One region of the Bradyrhizobium sp. ORS 86 genome, then DNA from elsewhere that is predicted to be linked to it. Evidence: riboswitches for the same ligand, from Rfam matches in the RefSeq annotation. Region 1 holds a riboswitch; each other region holds the start of a gene.
The links. A riboswitch is a leader RNA that binds a small molecule or an ion and turns the genes downstream of it on or off. The one in region 1 is predicted to bind cobalamin.
Positions count from the first base shown of each region.

Region 2: linked by a shared signal. The riboswitch ahead of metE (5-methyltetrahydropteroyltriglutamate--homocysteine S-methyltransferase) and the one ahead of P6U25_RS33220 (TonB-dependent receptor) in region 1 are both predicted to bind cobalamin.
Region 3: linked by a shared signal. The riboswitch ahead of P6U25_RS02910 (TonB-dependent receptor) and the one ahead of P6U25_RS33220 (TonB-dependent receptor) in region 1 are both predicted to bind cobalamin.

Region 1 covers NZ_CP120699.1:7,182,155-7,189,241, reverse strand. The annotation lists gene P6U25_RS33245 (cobyric acid synthase) at 1-1,447, shown strand, start outside; gene cobD (threonine-phosphate decarboxylase CobD) at 1,449-2,417, opposite strand; gene cbiB (adenosylcobinamide-phosphate synthase CbiB) at 2,430-3,371, opposite strand; gene cobU (bifunctional adenosylcobinamide kinase/adenosylcobinamide-phosphate guanylyltransferase) at 3,499-4,002, shown strand; gene bluB (5,6-dimethylbenzimidazole synthase) at 4,022-4,654, shown strand; cobalamin riboswitch at 4,758-4,956, shown strand; gene P6U25_RS33220 (TonB-dependent receptor) at 5,061-7,087, shown strand, end outside.
Region 2 covers NZ_CP120699.1:1,832,348-1,839,434, forward strand. The annotation lists gene P6U25_RS08435 (nodulate formation efficiency C protein) at 291-1,136, shown strand; gene P6U25_RS08440 (MFS transporter) at 1,506-2,618, shown strand; cobalamin riboswitch at 3,327-3,527, shown strand; gene metE (5-methyltetrahydropteroyltriglutamate--homocysteine S-methyltransferase) at 3,629-5,962, shown strand; gene P6U25_RS08450 (GDP-L-fucose synthase family protein) at 6,503-7,087, opposite strand, start outside.
Region 3 covers NZ_CP120699.1:644,173-651,259, reverse strand. The annotation lists gene P6U25_RS02920 (ABC transporter ATP-binding protein) at 1-637, opposite strand, end outside; gene P6U25_RS02915 (FecCD family ABC transporter permease) at 634-1,677, opposite strand; cobalamin riboswitch at 1,789-1,987, shown strand; gene P6U25_RS02910 (TonB-dependent receptor) at 2,099-4,366, shown strand; gene P6U25_RS02905 (hypothetical protein) at 4,478-4,639, shown strand; gene P6U25_RS02900 (hypothetical protein) at 4,698-5,945, opposite strand; gene P6U25_RS02895 (MFS transporter) at 6,119-7,087, shown strand, end outside.

The DNA.
Region 1 (7,087 bases):
GGCGCGCACATTGATGATCCAGGGAGCGGGCTCGGACGTCGGCAAATCGCTGATCGTCGCGGGCCTGGCGCGCGCGGCGAAGCGGCGCGACCTCCGCGTATTGCCGTTCAAGCCGCAGAACATGTCGAACAATGCAGCCGTCACCGTCGACGGGGGCGAGATCGGACGCGCGCAGGCGCTGCAGGCGCTCGCCGCCGGCGTCGAGCCGCACACCGACATGAACCCGGTGCTGCTGAAGCCGGAGACCGATGTCGGCGCGCAGATCATCGTGCAGGGCAAGCGCGTCGCAACCGCGCGTGCCCGGGAATATGCCGCCATGAAGCTCTCGCTGATGAGCGCAGTACTGGAGAGTTTCGAGCGGCTGAAGCATCGCGCCGATCTCGTGCTTGTCGAAGGCGCCGGCAGCCCCGCCGAAGTCAATCTGCGCAAGGCCGACATCGCCAATATGGGCTTTGCGCGCAAGGCCGGTGTCCCGGTGGTGCTGGTCGGCGATATCGACCGCGGCGGCGTGATTGCGCAACTCGTCGGTATCAAGACGGTGATCGATCCCGAGGACGCCGCAATGATCCGTGGCTTCATCATCAACAAGTTTCGTGGCGATCCGACCCTGTTCGATGACGGCTACCGGCTGATCGAAGCCCGCACGTCGTGGCGCGGGTTCGGCGTGCTGCCCTGGTTCATCCGTGCCGGCGAGCTTCCGGCAGAAGATGCGCTCGGGCTCGGCGACGCGCGCAAGCCCGGCCAATGCAAGATCGCGTTTCTTGCGCTGTCGCGCATCGCCAATTTCGACGATCTCGATCCGCTCAAGCTCGAGCCGGGCGTCGACCTCGTGATGGTGCGTCCCGGCGACGCCATTCCGGGCGATGCCAGGCTCGTCATCGTGCCGGGCTCGAAATCGACGCGCGGCGACCTTGCCTTTCTGCGCGCGCAGGGCTGGGACATCGATCTTCTGGCGCATCATCGTCGCGGCGGCCATGTGCTTGGTCTGTGCGGCGGATATCAGATGCTCGGACAGAGCGTGGCCGATCCGATCGGGATCGAAGGCCCCCCCGGTGAGACGCGCGGCCTCGGACTTCTTGATGTTGCGACCGTCATGACCGAGCAGAAAACGCTGACGCGGGTCAGCGCCGTCCATGCCGCGACCGATCAATCGATCAGCGCCTACGAGATCCACATCGGGCGGACCGACGGCCCGGACCGGGCCCGGCCCTTCGCGTTTGTTGTGGGTGCGCCGGAAGGTGCCGTGTCCGGCGACGGGCGCGTTCACGGCAGCTATCTGCACGGGCTGTTCGCATCAGACGATTTCCGCAAGGCCTTCCTCGCGCAACTCGACGTTCCCGCCGCGGACCAGGCGTACGGCGCCAGGGTCGATGACGCGCTCGATGCGCTTGCCGATCACATCGAGGCGCATCTCGACGTCGATGGGCTGCTTGCGCTGGCGCGATGAATCATCGGCGCGACAATAGAGCGGCAAGGCGGGACCATTCCGCTTCGCTCCCGGGCAGGCCGAGGCGCAGCCATCCTGGGCGTTGTGCGAAGACGCGTGACCAGATTTGCCCACGTGCCAGCTTCTCTTGTGCGGCGAGGGCGTCGCCGGTCTCATAGAGGCGGAACAATGGCGTGCCGCCGACCAGTGTCCATGCTTGCGACTGCACCGCCGCATCGAGCCTGAGGCAATCGCTGGCCAGCCGCGCCGACGTGGCCATTTTCCAGGCATCGTCGCGCAATGCGCGCCGCCCGATCGCAATCGCAGCAGCCGACACCGGCCACGGGCCTGCCATCGCCGCAAGCGCTGCGATCTCCCGCTCGCTGCCGATCGCGAAGCCGAGCCGCAGGCCGGCGAGCCCGTAGAATTTACCGAACGAACGCAGGATGAGGAGACCATCTTGCCCGGCCTGTGATGCAAGCGACAGGTCCGGAACGGTGTCGGCGAAGCTCTCGTCGATCACGAGCCGGCCGACACGCGGCCGCAGCGCCAGCAACTCGCTCCGATCGTGACGTGTTCCATCGGGATTGTTGGGATTGACCACCACGGCGAGATCGGCGCCCGCGAGGGCTTCGAGATCGGACACTTCGGTCGCGTCCCAGCCGGCGGTCGAAAGAACTGCGGCGTACTCATTATAGGTCGGCGCAAGGATATGCGCGCGGCCGCGAGGCGACAGATGCGGCAGCAACTGGATGGCCGCTTGTGCGCCACCGAGCGCCACGATCGGCGCATCGGTGGCGTAGGCATGCCGCGCCGCATCATGGAGCGATTCGATGTCGGTTCGCGACGGCAACGCATTCCACAGTCTCGGCTCCACGTCGACCGACGGATAGGGCAGCCGGTTGATCCCGGTCGACAGGTCGATCCAGTCTTCCGGCCGGCCGCCGAAGCGCCGCTGGGCAACGTCGAGATTTCCTCCATGCTCAGGCATTGAGCCACTCCTTCACGCGAAGCCCAGGATCGCGAGCACCCCGGCCAACAACATCATGGCGCGCCGAAAGAGTGTCAGTCCCCGGCGGATATCGGCGGCGACGGGATCGTGCGCTGCCTCGTTCAACCAAGGCTCCTTCGCAACGCTGCCGTGGTAGATGCGCGGACCGCTCAGCCGCACGCCGAGCGCGCCGGCCATCGCGGCTTCCGGCCAGCCTGCGTTCGGCGAGCGATGGCGGCTCGCGTCCCGCAGCATGCATGACCACGCCTGCGCCCGATGCGACGCAAGCAGTACGAACAGCAGGCCGGTGAGGCGCGCCGGGATCAGATTGGCAAGGTCGTCGATGCGGGCGGAGGCCCAGCCAAACGCCTCGTGCCGCGCGGTGCGGTGGCCGATCATGGAATCCAGCGTGTTGATCGCCTTGTAGCCGACAATGCCGGGCAGTCCGAACAGTGCGCCCCAGAACACCGGCGCGACGATGCCGTCGGACGCATTCTCGGCCAGGCTCTCGATGGTCGCGCGGGCAGTGCCGGCATCATCGAGCGTGGCGGGATCGCGCCCGACAATGCGCGAAACCGCCGCGCGTGCGCCCGTGATATCGCCGGCCTCCAGCGGATTTGCGACCGCGGCGACATGGTCATGGAGTGAACGCAAGGCAACCAGCGGCCATGCCAGAATTCCGACCAGCACAACGCGAATCCAGCTTGCGGGGAGCACGATCTGAACAGCCCAGGCGAGCGATGCTGCCAGCGCAATCACCAGAGTTGCCGCTGCGATGCCGGCTGCGCGACGCAGCGCAGGCGAAGCAGACGTCCGGTTCCAGCCGCTATCGACGGCGGTGATCAGCCGGCCAAGCCAGGTCACGGGATGGCCGACGCGCGCGAACAGCCAATCCGGCCAGCCGATCAGGGCATCGACCGCCATTGCCACCACCATCGCTCCCGCAAAGCTCACGCACGTCTCCCGCCTCGATCTCTCCTGATGCGCAAGACCCCGCGCGAGCGCAAGCCCTCCCGCGATCGATTTCGGCTTTGTCTTTCGCAGCGTTTGGTGATTAGTGCTGGCGCGACAGGAGATCACGATGGCCGTCATTCTGATAACGGGCGGAGCCCGATCGGGAAAGAGCCGGCGCGCCGAATCTCGCGCGCTCTCGTTTCCGGGACAGCCCATATATATTGCGACGGCCGAAGCGCTCGATGCGGAGATGGTGGAGCGCATCGCGCGCCACCGCGCGCGGCGAGGCCGCGACTGGATCGAACGGGAGGTGCCGCTCGATCTCGTCGCGGCCTTGGCCGAGACCGACGGTGGCGGAGCAAGGCTGGTCGACTGCCTCACGCTGTGGCTGTCAAACCTGCTTCATGCCGAGCGCGACTGGTCGCAGGACGTTGCGTATCTTGCCGAGGCGCTGCCTCGGCAGCACAGCCCGGTGATCATGGTGACCAACGAAGTCGGCCTCGGCATCGTGCCCGACAATGCGCTGGCGCGCGCGTTTCGTGACGCCGCCGGCCTCATGAACCAGACCATTGCCGGCGTGGCAAACGAGGTGGAATTTGTGGTGGCAGGCCTGCCGATGAAGGTTAAATAAAGATTGGATGATGAGTCTGATGGTCTCATTCGACGATACGTTTCGCCGGCAACTGCACGAATTGTTCGTGTGGCGCCGCGACGTGCGGCGCTTTCGACGCGATCCGCTGCCGGATGGCGCCTTGGAGCGGCTGATCGAGACGGCCTGCCTGTCGCCGTCGGTCGGGCTGAGCCAACCGTGGCGGTTCGTTATCGTCGAGGACACGGCGAGGCGCAGCGCGGTGATCGAGGACTTCAAGGCTTGCAATGCCGATGCCCTGCAGTCCTATTCGGGTGAGCGCGCGGCGAAGTATGCCGCCCTCAAGCTTTCGGGGCTCGAGGAGGCGCCGGGCCATCTGGCCGTGTTCGCGGACAAGACGAGCAGCATCGGTGCGGGCCTGGGGCGCGCGACGATGCCCGAAACCACAGAATATTCCGTCGTCGCCGCGATCTGCTCGATGTGGCTTGCCGCACGTGCAGAGGGCATTGGGCTCGGCTGGGTGTCGATCCTCGATCCGATCCGCGTTCACGGTGTTCTCGACGTACCCGAGAGTTGGAAGTTCATCGGCTATCTCTGCATCGGCTACCCCGAGACCGAGTGTGACCGCCCGGAGCTCGAGCAGGCCAGATGGGAATCGCGACGAAGTTCGGACGAGTTCACGGTGCGACGCTGATGGTTCGCGTGCCGCACTTTGGCGGTTCGTCGCGAAAGCCACTATGGGAATACTCTGGTTTGCAGTGCTCGCGGGCGAATCGTTGACAATTGTTTCCAGATAAAACTATGTTGATGGCGACGGTTCTCCTTCGGGAGATCAAAAGGGAATGCGGTGCGGGCGTCGGCCCAAGGCCGTAGCTGTCCCCGCAACTGTAAACGGCGAGCCTTTCGTCAACGTGCCACTGGGCCAGGCAGCCCGGGAAGGCGTCGACAGGCGATAACCCGTGAGCCAGGAGACCTGCCGTCAGTCGTGGTCACACGCGAGCACATCGGGCGGGGGCGTCCTGATGGGGATCGGCGCATTGCTTTTCGGCGTGCGGTGTCCGCGTTCGCGGTGACGTGCCACGTTAACCGCGAGTTCTTTCATGTTCTCATCTTGCTCCATCGCGCTTGGACGGCGCCTTGGTCTCGCTTGCTCATTGTCATCGCTGCTGCTGCCGGCCGACGCCTTGGCGCAAGCTGCTCCATCCACCAGGCTGGATCCGATCCAGGTCTCGCCTCCCGAGGCCGCAAAGCCGAAGCGTCCCGCGCGCAACAACGCGGCTGCCGCTATTCGGTCGCAGGCGAGGCCGGCGACAAACCTGGCAGCCCAGAGCGCGGCGCAGCCCGCCGGGTCGTCCGCACCGACATCACCGACGCTCAATGCCACCAAGCCGGAAGGAACCGGCAGCCGCCTCAACCTGACGCCGCTGCAAACGCCGGCCAGCGTCGAGGTCATCTCGTCGGGGACCATCGCTGAACGCGGTCAGCACAATGTGATCGACGCCGTCACCCAGGACGCGGCCGGGGTCGTCGCAACGCCCGCTCCTGGTAATGGCGGCCTGTCGTTCAGTACCCGTGGCTTCGCCGGCAGCAACTCGGTGATGACGCTGTATGACGGCACGCGCTTCTATGTCGGCTCTGGAACCCTGACCTTCCCATACGACACCTGGTCGACGCAGCGCATCGAGGTACTGCGCGGCCCGGCCTCGGTCTTGTACGGCGAAGGCGCGATCGGCGGCGTCATCAACGTGATCTCGAAAAAGCCGCTCGCCACGCCTTACAACGACGCCGAGGTCTCGCTTGATAGCAACATGACGCGACGGCTCGCGCTCGACAGCGCCGGGCCGATCAATCCCAATGTGTCGTACCGCGTGAATGCCACCGGCAACGTGTCGGATGGCTGGGTCGATCGCGACAAGACATCGAATGTGGTGGTCTCCGCGGCAGTGCGGGTGCAGGCGTCCGACAATCTCGCCTTCACGCTTTCCGAAGACTATGGCGACCGCAGCCCGTCGCGCTATTTCGGCACGCCTGTCGTCAACGGCGGAATCCTCGATGCGCTGCGCTTCAAGAACTACAACGCATCGGACAGCACGATTCGCTATCGGGACAACTGGACCCAATTCAAGACCGAATGGGATGTCGCCGACGGAATCAAGGTCAACAATACGCTCTATTATCTGACCAGCGAGCGGCATTGGCGCGACGTCGAGAACTACACCTGGAATCCGGCGACCCAGCAGATCGATCGCTCCAGCTATATCGAGATCTTCCACGACCAGAAGCAGTTCGGCAACCGGATGGATACGACCCTCAGCGGTCATATCTTCGGTCTTGCGAACCAGTTCGTGGTCGGGTTCGACGTCAATCGGATCGACTTCACCCACATCAACAATTCGCCCTACGCCGGCGCATCGTCGGTCGATCCTTACGTCTTTGATCCCGGGTCATTCATCGCGACGACGTCTCCAACCGCACCGGGCTTCAATGCAATCGTCAACCAATACGCGCTGTTTGCCGAGGACCGGCTTTCGCTGACCGACCAACTGTCGTTCGTCACCGGTGTCAGGTACGACCGCCCCGAGGTCGATCGCACCGACTACCGGGTGCCGTCGAACAGCTTTGACGTCAGCCTGTCGGGCACGAGCTGGCGCGCCGGCCTCGTATACGAGCCGATCAAGCACCTCGCCTTCTACGGCCAATATGCAGTCGGCGTCGATCCGGTCACCAATCTCATCTCGCTGCCGACCACGCAAAAGACCTTCCAGCTCGCTACCGGCAAGCAGGCCGAGATCGGGGTCAAGCAGTCATTCTGGGGCGGTCGCGGCGAGTGGACTCTGGCGGCCTATGAGATCGTCAAGACCGGCCTGACCATTCCCGACCCAAGCAATCCCACCGGCGGCCTGGCGCTGCAGATCGGCCAGCAATCATCCCGCGGACTCGAGGGATCGATCGGGCTTGCGCTGAACGACGGCTGGCGCATCGATGCCAATTTTGCAGTGCTGCGCGCGAGGTATGACAACAACAGCCAGGTGGTCGGCGGCAAGATCGTCAGCTATGACGGCAATGTCCCGGTCAACGTTCCGCAGCAGGTCTCCAACGTCTGGCTGACCTGGGACTTCGCGCCCAA
Region 2 (7,087 bases), 2.4 Mb from region 1:
ATCAATCACCTTCAACAATCTGTAACGACGTTAGTATTCTTCAGTATCTTTCCCACGACCGCTTCACGGTTGGACTGTACTGAAGGATTCGAGTGAGCGCACCCAACCATTCCTGGTAGGTGCATTGGATGCTTTCTGGCATACAGTTGTTCTAGATTGCCAGCACCTCGCTTCTCTCGAGACTCTCAACAGGTCGCGTTGGCCCGGCGGGACCAGAGCTGCAGCAAAAAAAATGAGTCTAATCTAGCGCTCCGCTCAAGCGTCGGCGCTGACCAGTCGCGATGACGAAGATGACGAAAATGATCAGAAGGTGCATGCTTTGGCTCTGTCTCGACCTCTTGTTGATTTGCCCAGGTGCCGTGGTCGTCGCGAGCAGCGATGTCAGAGCGGAGGACAGCATCCTTGTCGACAAGGTCAAGTCAACCTGGCGATCGCAAGACGGTGACACTATCGAGCAAATCATTTCCAAGGTCGCGAAGGTCGCGCACTTCGTCCCGAGAAGGTGGGGAGTCGCTCAATCGAACGATGGGAGCGAATATGCCTTCTTTTCGTGGAGTAAACATCGCGACGATAAAGCCGCCGAATATGCCATTATCTGGCAGGCTGCGCCCGACGGCGCGTTAAAAGTCGATTCGCCATATGCCAAGCCGATAGAATTGGGCTGGAAGGCGTTCGCACTCTCTCTGATCTCCAGTGAAATCGCAAACGGCGAAAAGGCGGTGAATCTCCACTTTCTGCATAACCCCATCAACTTCAACTTTGTGATGACTGCTCAGGGCAGGTTGGGCGATCTTCTACGACACGGCCGCTGCACTATCGGCGATCCGATCCAGGTGGATTACCTGCAGAAAGTTGATGAAAAAGAGGCCACACAGAGCGGCCTATGGCGCGCCCTGATTGTGGTGAACTGCAATATTCCAGGACCTCGGTACTTCACTCGTGGCGGCGTCATCATTTTTGAGAAGGCCGAGGGAAAAACCTGGGAGCCGCAGTCGTTTTTTGCTAAGCGCATCGCAACCTATCCCCCAGGCTCTTGGTTCGATCATGCAGATCCAGAAGAACAAGAAGCACTAGAACCGGCCAAGAAGACCTTGCAGAATGACCGCGGAGGGCAGCTTCGCGGCGCAGCCCCTTGAGACAATGCGTCGAGTTTACAATGGGGCTCTACGACGAAGCGATGCTGCATCTGAGCCGGAGGTGCCGTGTTGGGTTTGAGAGATTTACGACAACACTTCTCCAAACTCGTCGTGGGTCCGAGGGTGCCGCAGCCCGCAATAGCAAGCAGTCGCGAGAAATAGGCTCATCCGAAAGTTTGCACCAGGAACGTCGCGTTAATTTCGCAATGGCACTGGACTTGCAGTAACGGAAGCATGTTCCGCGACGACATCGTCGTCGGGCTGCCCACCGTGTGCAGGCATGCGCCGGCAAACGCCGGCGCGCCGTACTCGTAACGTGCGTTCTCTGCGGAGTGCCCCGTAAAACCGTCTGCCGATCCGCCGGCCGGCCTGCTCGCGACGCGACTCATATTTTTTGTCTCCGGATTCGGCTTCTCGGCCTGGGCGCCTCTGGTGCCGCTCGCCAAGGAGCGCCTTGCGGTCGATCATCGCGTGCTTGGTCTGCTGCTGCTCTGCCTCGGCATGGGGTCCCTCTTCGCCATGCCTTTGACCGCTTTGTCGGGGGCGCGCTACGGCACCAGGCGCACTATTCTTGTAGGTGGACTTGGCCTTGCGCTGACCCTGCCATGGCTCGCTATCGCCAGTACACCTCTGAAACTCGGGGCGGTGCTGCTTGCCTTTGGCGCTTCACTCGGCTCAATCAATGTAGCCATGAACGTTCAAGCGGCCGAAGTAGAGCGAGCAGCCGGCCGCCCATTGATGTCCACCTTTCACGCACAGTTCAGCATCGGCGAATTGTCGGGCGCTGGCGCCCTGACAGCCTTGCTCTCGCTGCGGATTGACTCGTTTGCTTCGACGCTGGCTTGTTCGGCGCTAATGATAGTTGCGATTTTGTCGGCATGGCCGCGGTTGCTTGCGACACGTCGCACGCCGTCAGAGCCACTGCTTGTCTTGCCTCATCGCAGCGTATTGCTGATAGCGGTGCTTGCGGCCATCACCTTCCTTGTCGAAGGCGCGATGATCGACTGGAGCGCCTTATTTCTCATTGACAGAGGTCTTGTGGCGCAAGAGCATGGCGGGTTCGGTTATATGTTGTTTTCCATCGCGATGACCGCAGGCCGTCTCGCCGGAGATGCCCTCGTGATCAGAATCGGAGACCGCGCCACACTGATGTTCGGACCTGTGCCGATCATGATCGGTTTTGTGGCCCTGCTGGCCGCGCCGGTGGCTGCGATTGCCATGGCGGGTTTGCTGCTTATCGGATTGGGTGCATCGAATATCGTGCCGGTGTTATGCCGCCGTGCTGGCAAGCAGAAGGTGATGCCGGCAGGTTTGGCGATCGCAGCCGTCACGACGGCGGGTTACGCCGGTATCCTCGTCGGTCCAGCTGGCGCCGGGCTCGTTGCACACATGGCTGGGCTGCCTTTTGCTCTCGCGATACTAGGAGCACTCATGTGCATCGTCACGCTGTCGGCCCGGACTGTGACGGCCAACCCTCGCTGATTGTTGGAGAAGGACATGTAGGCCCTCTGCCAAGCGGTTGCGCACGGTTGGCACCCATCACCGCCACTCGGGGGTAGCAACATAGCGAGGACGCTGCGAAAGAGAACGGTTATGGCCAAGAAGCACTGTCGCAGAATGGCCGTTGGTCCAGCGGCCTGAAATACATAGCAAACGCAGTGCTGGTCCGTTCGACATCGATGGGGGCGCCCAGCACGGCAAAAGCGAGATTGATTGATAGTGCCGAGATCTTCCATGCCTTCCAGAGCATATTCGCACGTCTCGGCGCACACGGCCGACGGGATAGATACGTTACCGGGAGCTGCTTACCGGCCCAGCCGCTCGAACCACTTTGCCCGGGATGGGCAAGCTGATTTGACCCACAGCTTCCAAGGGTGACGGTCCCGCAAGGCGGATCTTGCTAAGTTGTCGAGAGATTCACATGTCGAAGATGCTAGTAAAGGCTACCGACTGGTAGCTCGGTCGAAGCCGATCTGTCGCGTGCCATCGGCTGCAGGCAAAATGCGACCCCGATGTACTCGCGCGTGCAGAGACCAGGGCCGAGTTCGAAGCGAGCACTGCCCGGCACACTCATCGCGCAAAGGGGGCTTTAGATCGCGATCGTCGCGATGGAGCCACACCTACAGACTTGTTGAGCGGAGCCGCAGAAGGATGCCGTGCCAAGAGGTTGACGGAACGCTGCTTGTTCGGATAACTGATTTTCGTCGAGGTTCTCCGGAGCGCACTGATCCGGAGCTAAGAGGGAAGCCGGTCGAATGCCGGCGCTGCCCCCGCAACTGTAAGCGGCGAGCCGCTGTCCAATAAAGTCACTGAAACCGCTTGGTTTCGGGAAGGCCGGACAGCAGCGATGACCCGCAAGCCAGGAGACCTGCCCCGACAACATATTCGTCCGCGGGCGGGGTGTCCCGGTGGTGCGCCAAGCAATTGCCGCTTCGGCGGCTTTTCCTGCACGCAATCGCCATGACCTCTGCCCCAAACCAGGGGTTAGAGCTATGTCCGTCCTTTCACTTCCCGTTGCTACACTTGGTACGCCACGCATCGGTCCGCGCCGTGAACTCAAATTCGCGCTCGAAAGCTACTGGACCGGGAAGTCCACCGAAGCGCAGCTGCTTGAAGCGGCAGCTGGACTGCGCACTGCTAACTGGGCGCGGCAGAAATCGCTCGGCGCGACCGTCATTCCGTCGAATGATTTCTCGCTTTACGATCATGTGCTCGACACCAGTGTGATGGTGGGCGCCATTCCGGATGTTTACGCTTGCACCACAGGTCCTGTACCGCTCTACACCTACTTCGCTATGGCGCGCGGTGCGCCGAACGGTGAACTCGATGCGAGTTGCCCTCACTCCAATCCTGCACAGGGCGCGCCTGCGCAGGAGATGACGAAGTGGTTCGACACCAATTACCACTATATGGTCCCTGAATTTCACAAGGGGCAGATCTTCAGGCTTTCTTCTCGAAAGCCGATTGAGGAATATGAGGAGGCAAAGGGGCTTGGTTACCAGACGCGTCCCGTGCTGATTGGCCCAGTGACCTTCCTGAAGCTTGGCAAGAGCGCAGATCCTTCATTCAATCCATTGTCGCTGTTGGATCGACTGCTGCCGGTCTATGTCGACGTTCTTCGTGAGCTGGTCGCGCGCGGCGCAGAATGGGTTCAGCTCGATGAGCCCTGTCTGGTCTTGGACCTCGACGAAATATCCCGCAAAGCCTTGCTTCGTACCTATACCTATTTTGCTAGGGAGATACCTGCTCTTAAAATCATGCTGGCGACCTACTTTGGGACCATCGGCGGTAATCTCGATACGGCCTTGGCTTTGCCGGTTTCCGGGCTCCACGTCGACTTGGTAAGGGGGGCAGACCCGCTGAACGCGATCGTCGCTGGGATTCGCAACGATCTCGTTCTCTCACTGGGGGTCGTCGATGGGCGCAACGTTTGGCGCTCCAACCTTTCAGCGCTGGTCGATCAGCTGGCGCCCACCGTGGCAAAACTCGGCACTGATCGCGTCCAGATCGCCCCCTCATGTTCGCTGCTCCATGTTCCAATCGACCTGGGGCTCGAAACCGATCTCGATTCCGATGTAAAGAGCTGGCTGGCTTTCTCGGTTCAGAAAATTAAGGAACTAGCGACCCTAGGAAGGGCGCTTGCTGGCGATCGTGCCGGCGTGGCCGATGTGCTCGCGGCATCAAAAAACGCGGCACTTGCACGCGAGCAATCGCCCAAGATCCACAATGCGGACGTCGCTGCGCGCATGGCTGCGATCGACCAAACCAAGCGCTACCGTTGCAGTCCTTTCGCAAAGCGCGCCGAGGCCCAGCGCGCGCGGTTTGCCTTGCCGACATTTCCCACGACGACCATTGGATCGTTTCCGCAAACCGCGGAAGTTCGCAATGCCCGCGCTTGCCATGCCAAAGGAGGGTTGAGCAACGCGCAGTACGAGCAGTTTCTCAGAGAGGAAACGGCGCGTGCGGTGCTATGGCAGGAGAATATCGGGCTCGATGTTCTCGTGCATGGTGAGTTCGAGCGCAATGACATGGTGCAGTATTTCGGCGAGCAGCTTTCCGGATTCGCCTTCACCAAGCACGGTTGGGTTCAGTCGTATGGCTCGCGCTACGTCCGTCCACCAATTCTGTTTGGGGATGTCTCGCGGTCGAAGCCGATGACGGTCGAATGGTGGCGATACGCGCAGTCGCTGACCAACAAGCCAATGAAGGCAATGTTGACTGGACCGGTGACGATTCTGAACTGGTCTTTTGTCCGTGACGATATTCGGCGAAGCGATGCCTGCCGCCAGCTTGCGGTTGCGATCCGCGATGAGGTGCTCGACCTTGAGGAGGCGGGAGCGACAATAATCCAGATAGACGAGGCCGCGTTGCGCGAAGGGTTGCCGTTACGCAAATCACAATGGAGGAGTTATCTCGATTGGGCCGTGGATAGCTTTCGCATCTGTTCGTCCGGTGCTGCCGACGAAACTCAGATTCATACGCACATGTGCTATTCCGAATTCAACGATATCATCGATGCGATTGCGGCGATGGACGCAGACGTCATTTCGATCGAGACGTCGCGCTCGAAGATGGAATTGCTCGACGCCTTCAAGAACTACAAATATCCGAACGAAATCGGGCCGGGTGTCTACGATATCCATTCGCCACGCGTTCCCGGCAAGGACGAAATGAAAGATCTCATAACGCTGGCCAGGCAGCGATTGTCCGATTCGCAGCTCTGGATCAATCCAGATTGCGGCCTAAAAACCCGAAGATGGGAGGAGGTGCTTCCCGCCTTGGTCAATATGGTCGCAGCCGCCCGCGAGTTACGAGCAGCCTGCTGATTGCATGAAGATCGTCGGCCCGAACGCCGTCGTCGATGGTGAATGTCGACTCGGACAAATGCACTGCGCTGAAAGGCGGGCGGTCCAATTGCGTGAATATCCCGCTAGTCGGCGGGATATGGCGAAAAGACCGTTCCGGAGTCGATCACACGCCGGTCTGCGAAAGGCCGGCACACCCCAGGACCCGTGGTATTTCGCTTTGCCTGGTCGGATGGGCAACAAATTGCGTGGCGGCGGTACTGAAGCTTCGGCGAAAGCCTGCATCAAGGAGAGCGACAGGCTGCGGGCATAGAGTGGGCGCGTCCTACTCTGTCCTTTCGGTGAGGCGCATCGTCGCCATGATGCCATCGGGCAACCCCGTCTCACGATTTCGCGCGAATGCTCAGAATCAATCGTCAAGCGTTCGCGCTTTCGAATTCGAAAAGCTTGCAGCCTGGTCCGGCTGCCAAATCGGCGTCCCGATCGGGAGTAGAATCGCAACCGACTGATTGCGGCGCTCGATTGCTCTGCTTCATCCCTGCGTGTCCGGCACGAGTGGGCTTACTCTCGCCGTGCGTTACTGTCGTCGAGATACGCTCGATACGCGAGCCTGATGCCGTCCTTGAGCGAGGTGGAGGCGCGCCAGCCGAGCTTGGCCAGGCGGCTGACATCGAGCAGCTTGCGCGGCGTGCCGTCCGGGCGCGACGTGTCGAAGCTGATCTCGCCGCGATAGCCGACCGCAGCCGCGACCACGCGGGCGAACTCGGCAATGCTGATATCCTCGCCGGTGCCGATATTGACCAGTTCGGGAGAGGAATAGGCCTTCATCAGGTGGATGCAGGCGTCAGCGAGATCGTCGACATAGAGGAATTCGCGCCGAGGCGTGCCGGTACCCCACACCACAACGTTGGCCGCCCCCGACAGCTTAGCCTCATGGAAGCGGCGGATCAGCGCCGCGACGACGTGGCTGTACTCGGGGTGATAATTGTCGCCGGGACCGTAGAGGTTGGTCGGCATCACGCTGATGAAATCGGAGCCGTATTGGCTGCGATAGGTCTCCGCCATCTTGATGCCGGCGATCTTGGCAATGGCATAAGGCTCGTTGGTCTGCTCCAGAGGGCCGGTCAGCATCGAATCCTCGCGCAG
Region 3 (7,087 bases), 1.2 Mb from region 1:
AGAGCACCAGCACGTGATCCGCAAAGCGCGCGGCCAGGCCGAGGTCATGCGTCACCACGACGACCAGCACGCCCGCATCAGCGACGCCGCGCAGCCGCTGCATCACGTCGATCTGATGGCGCGGATCGAGCGACGCGGTCGGCTCGTCGGCCAGGATCACGGGCGCCTCCACCGCGAGCACACGGGCCAGCGCAACGCGGCTGCGCTCACCGCCGGAGAGCTCGGTGACGCGGCGGTCGCCGAACGCAGTGACATCGACCGCCTGCATCGCCCGCAGCACCGCCGCCATATCGTCGGGCGACAGCCGGGCGGGATCGGTCGCGCCGTGCGGATAACGGCCGAGCGCGACGATGTCGCGGGCCGGCAGCGGCCAGTGCACCATGTGCCCCTGCGGCAGATAGGCAAACCGCCTGGAGCGTTCGCGCAACGACAGCGACGACAGCGCATCGCCGCCGATCCTGATGTCGCCGCGGGAAGGGATCAGCCCGGCCAGCGCACGAAGCAGCGTGGTCTTGCCGGCGCCGTTCGGACCAACCAGCGCCACCAGATGCCCAGACGACAACGACAGCGAGATATCGTGCAGCACATGGCGGCTGCCCAGCGAAGCGTTGAGATGGGTTGCGGACAGCAGGGTCATGCCACGCCTCCACCGAGCACGCGGCGTTCGCGCATGATCAGATAGAGGAAGAACGGCACGCCGATGATCGAGGTCAGCACGCCGACCTTGATGTCGGAAGTCGACGGGATGATGCGCACCGCGATATCGGCCGCCAGCAGCAGCGCCGAGCCCGCGAGCGCGCTCGGCACCAGGAGCCGCGCCGGGTCGTGGCCGATCACCGGCCGCATCAGATGCGGCGCGACCAGGCCGATGAAACCGATGGTCCCTGTCACCGCGACCGCGCCGCCGACGCCGAGCGCGACGCCCGAGATGACGAACAGCCGCAACCGCGCGACATCGACCCCGAGGCTCTGCGCGGCCTCCTCGCCCAGCGTCAGCGCGCGGAAGCTGCTTGCCTGGCTGAGCAGGATGACGGCGCCGGCCACGATGAAGGGCAATGCAATCATGACATGCTGGAAGCTGCGGTCCTCCAGCGAGCCGAGCAGCCAGAACGCGATCTCCAGCGCCACGAACGGATTGCTCGACAGATTCATCACCAGCGCCGTCGCGGCGCCTGCGAAGCTGGAGATCGCGAGCCCCGACAGGATCAGGATCAACAGCCCGGCATTGCGGCCGGCGATCGCAAGCAGGGCGAACACCGAGCCGAACGCCGCGATGATCGCAGCAATCGGCAGCGCGAACGAGCGCACGTCGGCCAACCCGAGCGCAATCACCAGCACCGCGCCGAAGGCGGCCGCCTGCGGCGCGCCGAACAGCGACGGCGAGGCCAGCGGATTGCGCAGCAGCCCCTGCAGCGCCGCGCCGGACAATCCCAGAATGCCGCCGATCGCAAACGCCAGGATGGTTCGCGGCAGGCGGATCTCGCGCACGATCACCTGCGCCACATCGCTGCCGCCGCCGAACAGCGCCGCGATCACGGTGAGTGGTGACAACCGCACCGGCCCGATGCCGAGCGAGATCAGCATGAGCAAGACCACGAGCGCCGTGAGCGCTACGGTCGCGCCCAGACGGCGCCGCGCTGCGACCTCGGCCGCCAAGGCAAAATCCTGCACACTCATCGGATCATGCTCTTACAGCGATCGCCGTGGCAGACAAGCGACACTCGATGAAAACCATAGCCGTCCGGCTGCTGCCCTGGTTCCGCCGGGATTGACTTTGGCCGCCGACCGAACCCTAGTGACCATGACGGTTCTTTCATGGGATGAAAAGGGAATGCGGTACGGGGAAACTGCCCCAAGGCCGCGGCTGCCCCCGCAACTGTAGGCGGTGAATCCTTCGTCACAGGCCACTGGGAATCTCGGTCCTGGGAAGGCGACGAAGGGTAACGACCCGCGAGCCAGGAGACCTGCCGTCAGCCGTGGTCACACGCGACGATGCCGGTCGGGGAGTACAGGCATTGGCTTCACCTGACGTGCCGTCGTGCAAGGGGTGAGACCGGGTTCGCGGTGACGTGCCACTGACGTTGCCCAGGTCTCGCCGATGTTGCCCTTCCCTTCAACGCGACTGCGCCGCGCGCTCTTGCTCGCCTCGACAATATCAGCGCCGGCGCTCAGCGCCACAGCCGCACTGGCGCAGCAGGCGCCGGCCGCGGACGTGCTTCCCCCGATCGAGGTCACCAAGCCCGGCGACCAGAACGTGACGCGCGCCAGGCCGACCAACTCTGATACGACCCAGACGCCGCACCGCCCGGCCCCGGGCAATGCGCCGACCGACAACACGGGAAGCGGAAGCGGATCGAACGCTCCGCCAACGGGCACGGGATCCGGGACCGCCAGTGTCGGGTCCGCGGGCATCGTCGGCGCATCGTCGACCGTGATCACGGCCGACGACATCGCCCATTCGCCGGTGCAGACACTGCCCGAGATCCTCGCGCAGGTGCCGGGCGTGCAGTTGCAATCGCTCTATGGCGGCCCGAACGGCGCCAAGACCTCGGTCGACCTGCGCGGCTTCGGCGCCTTCGCCTCCGACAATACATTGTTCCTGCTGAACGGCCGCCGTCTCAACGACATCGACAAGGCCGGGTTCGATCTCACCACGATCCCGATCGATTCGATCGAGCGCATCGAGATCACGCGAGGCAACAGCGGCGCCGTGCTCTATGGCGACAACGCAGTCGGCGGCGTCGTCAATATCGTCACCAAGACCGCCGTCGGCGGGCCGCCGGTCTCCATCAAGGCTGAAACCGGCTTCGGCTCGTTCAACCAGCGCATGGCCGCGGTCTCGGCCGCGGTGAATTCCGGTCCGTGGTCGACATCGTTCTACGGCAATGGCATCAAGTCCGACGGGTATCGCGTCAACAATGCGCTCGACCAGCGCAACGGTATCGGCAACATCAGCTACACCACGCCGGACCTCACCGCGTTCCTGACCGTCACCGGCAGCGACCAGAAGCTCGGCCTTCCCGGCGGCCGGATCGTGGATCCGTCGATCGGCGTCAATGAGCTGCTGACCGACCGCAGGGGCGCCGCCACGCCCTACGACTACGCCAATCAGCAGACCGCCAGCGTTACCACCGGCTTCACCAAGACCCTGTTGAACGGCGTCGACCTGATCGTCGACGGCGGCTGGCGGCAGCGGGACACGCAGAGCGGCTTCTTCGGCACGGTGCCGACTCCGAGCTTTGCCTCGACCTACAATGACGCCGCGCTGCAAACGTGGTCGATCACGCCACGCCTCAGCATCAAGAACGCGGTGCTCGGGCTGCCGTCCACGATCCTGACCGGCATCGACTATTATGATTCGACGTTCCGGGAAGCGCGCAGCCAATTCCAAGGATACGCGCCGATCCACACCTACGACATCTCGCAGCGGACGCTTGCCGGCTACTGGCAGCATATCATCGGCCTGTTGCCGACGACTGATTTCTCCTATGGCGCGCGCGTGCAGAGCACCGCCGTGAATGCAGCAGACCGTTACGATCCCACGGCGCCGGGCACGTTCCCCGGCTCTGACATCCAGGCTTCTCCGCTCAACAGCAATGAAACGCAATATGCGCTACATGCCGGCGTCGAGCATCGCTTCACCGACGTCTTCTCGGTATTTGGACGCGCTGCGCGCGCGTTCCGCACGCCCGATGTCGACGAACGCGTCGCCTCGGGCCCGTCGTTCGACCCGGTGACGTTCGCGCCGATCCCGCAGAACTTCCAGCTCAAGACCCAGACCTCGCAAGACGTCGAGAGCGGCGTCCGCGTCAGGACCAACCGCTTCCAGGTGCAGACCAGCGTCTACCTGATGGATCTCGACAACGAGATCCACTTCAACCCGGTGCTGTTCTACAACGTCAACCTCGATCCGACCCGCCGCTACGGCAGCGAGACCAACGCCTCGCTGCGCGTCAGCGACACCGTGACGCTGCGCGGCGGCATGGCCTACACCCGCGCCGTCTTCCGCGAAGGCATGTGGGCCGGCAACGACGTGCCGCTGGTCTCCCGCTATACCGGCAATGTCGGCGTCACCTGGAACATCTGGCAGAACTACCTCGTGTTCGACGCTACGTTGCGCGCCTGGAGCTCGCGCATCATGGACAACGACCAGGCCAACGCCCAGAGCCGTATTCCCGGCAATGCGACCGCCGACATCAAGCTCAGCGGACAATACGACCGCTTCTTCTGGTCGGTCAGCGTGAACAACCTGTTCAACGCGCTTTACTACGACTACGCCATTACGAGTTCGTTCACCGCGGGCCGCTTCTCGGCCTATCCGCTGCCGGGCCGGACCTACGTGGTGCGGGCCGGAGCGACGTTCTGACCTGCTCCGGCGCGGCTGGCCCTCGGTCCCGTCGCGCCCTCTCCTCGCATTTCAAGCGTCTGCCAACTGGGGTAGAATTTCCAGCGACCATCGATTGCGCAGAGGACATGCATGGGCAAAGCGGGAAAGAAGAGCAAGGCACCGACCAAGGCCAGCGAGCCGCCCAAAAAGCCTCCGCCGTCCCCATCGCCGCACGACGACGAATATTACGAGGACGGCGACATCGCCACGCCGAAGCTCGACCGCCACGGCAATGATGATGAGCCGTTGTAGGCCGGTCCACATCCATCCAGACGTTGTCCCGGCGAAGGCCGGGACGACGAGGATAGACCTAGCAAAATCCCTCACTCTCGATCGTTCGGATGCTCGCCGCGTCGAGCAGATGCGCGCCGAAGCCGCCCCGCGCCAGCGACGACGCGAGCTGCGGCGAGACCAGTAACAACGCAACTGTCATCGCCAGCGGTACGGCGCCGGGCCAATCGAGTCGCATCGGCGTCAGCTCTTCGGTGCTGCCCTGATACGGGTCCTTGCCCGCGGCGATGCGGCCGCATTCCCTGATGACGTCGCGCCGCGTGCCGTCGCGTGAGGCACTGCCGAGCAGCGCCTGCAGCGCAAGATGCGTCCGCACGCCGGCCCGGCTCTCGGCAAGCGGCGCCGGCGTCTCGCCGAGCGACAGGCGCAGCAGCAGATCGACCAGATCGGTGCCGGCGCGATACGCATTCATCGGCTCGACCAGCCGCGGATTGCAGTCGATCAGAAGCGGAGTGGGGCTATCGAGCGGCATGATGACATCGACCGAGAGCGCGCCGTGCCAATTCAGATGCGCCCCGATCGCCTCAAGATAGCCGCGGATCGCCGGCCGGCTGACGCTCTCCTTGACCGCCTCGCCACCGCCGACGCCGGCGGTGACCTGCCGATAGGCATGGAAGCCGAGCAGCTCGCCGCGGCAAAACACCGACTGCGCCTTCTCGGTGGTACCGGTGACGAGGTCCTGCACCAATAGTTCGCCGCCAATGTCCCCGCTCGCTTGGAGATCGTAGAGCGCAAGATTGAGATCGCCCGCATCACGCACGATCCAGACGCCGCGGCTCGCGGTGCCGATCGAGGTCTTGACCACGGACGGAAACCGCGTCGCCTCGCGCAATTCGTCGAGCGAGGTCACGATCCGGGTCGGCGGCTGCGGCAGGCCGAGCCGATCGAGCAGCCGGCTGAAACCCGCCTTGCTGTGCACCGCGCGGTAGCTGGCGAAGTCCGGCAGCGCGAACCCCACGCGCGGCTTTAGTCGGGCCTCGGCCCGCGCGAACAGGAAGCCCTGCTCATGGGTCGGCAGCAGCACGTCGAAATGCTGCGATGCCAACAAATGCTCGACGAAGCGCAGGAAACCGGCCGGATCGGTGCGCAGGCCGGGACAGTGATGGAATTTGCGGACAAAGCGGGAGTAGCGCGCCAGGCACCAGCGCGAGGGGTCGCAGACCTCGACGTGATGGCCGGCCGCGCCCAGGATCGTGACCGCCTCGCGGCCAGAGGTGCTGGACCCCTCTGACACGAGCACCCGGAGCGGCTTTCTGGCGTCGATCATGTCCGATCATCGCCGTACCGCCGCACTTTGTCGCCGCCTTTTAATGCCGCATGTGTCGATGCGGCGCCTGCTCCCCGGGGGCAGCCATGCAGCAGCGTTCATGGACAATTATCGGTCAATGTCTATTTTCACCCGGCCCTGCCGAGCAGGCACACAATGGGATTTTGTTTGAGATGGTCGACGTTCTGGCCGCACCGCAGCAAGCGAAGGCCGACAGCGCGCTCCGCACGCTGACGGGCATCTCGGTCGCTCACTGGGTCAGCCATTTCCATATCTTCGTGCTGCCGATGCTGTTTCCGTTCCTGAAGGAACAACTTGGCGTCGGCTATGTCGAGCTCGGCTTCGCGCTGACCGTGTTCGCGGTGGTGTCCGGTCTGACCCAGGCGCCGATCGGCTATCTCGCCGACCATATCGGGGCGCGCAAGATCCTGCTGATCGGGCTGACCGTCGGCGGCTGCGCGCTGATCGGGCTCGGCCTGCACCTCAGCTATGCCGCGCTGATCGTCTGCGCCGTGCTGCTCGGCCTCGCCAACAGCGTCTATCATCCCGCCGACTACGCCATCCTCTCGGCACATATGGACGAGGCGCGGATGGGCCGGGCGTTCTCGATCCATACGTTTGCCGGCTTCCTCGGCGGCGCGGTGGCGCCGGCGATCATGGCTGCGCTGGTCGCATCGATCGGCGGGCTCGGCGCCTTGATCGTCGCCGGCGCGGTCGGTCCGCTGGTGGCGCTGTTTCTGATCGTGCTCGGCATCCCCGACGCAGGCGCGAACAAGACCAAGGACGACGCCGCGCCGCAAGTCAGCGTGATCACGCCGGCGCTGATCGTGCTCACCGTCTTCTTCACGCTGCTCAGCCTGTCGACATCAGGCATCAACAATTTCGGCGTGGTCGCGCTGATGGGCGGCTATGGCGCATCGTTCTCGACCGCCAATGTCGCGCTGACCGCATTCCTCGGCGCCAGCGCCGCGGGCGTGCTTGCGGGTGGCTACCTCGCCGACTGGACCCACCGCCACAGCCAGGTCGCCGCGGCCTGCTTCGCGGTCAATGCCGCGCTGGTGCTGCTGATCGCGCTGGTGAACATGCCCTCGGCGCTGCTGACGCTGGCGATGGGCCTTGCCGGATTCCTCGGCGGCGTGATT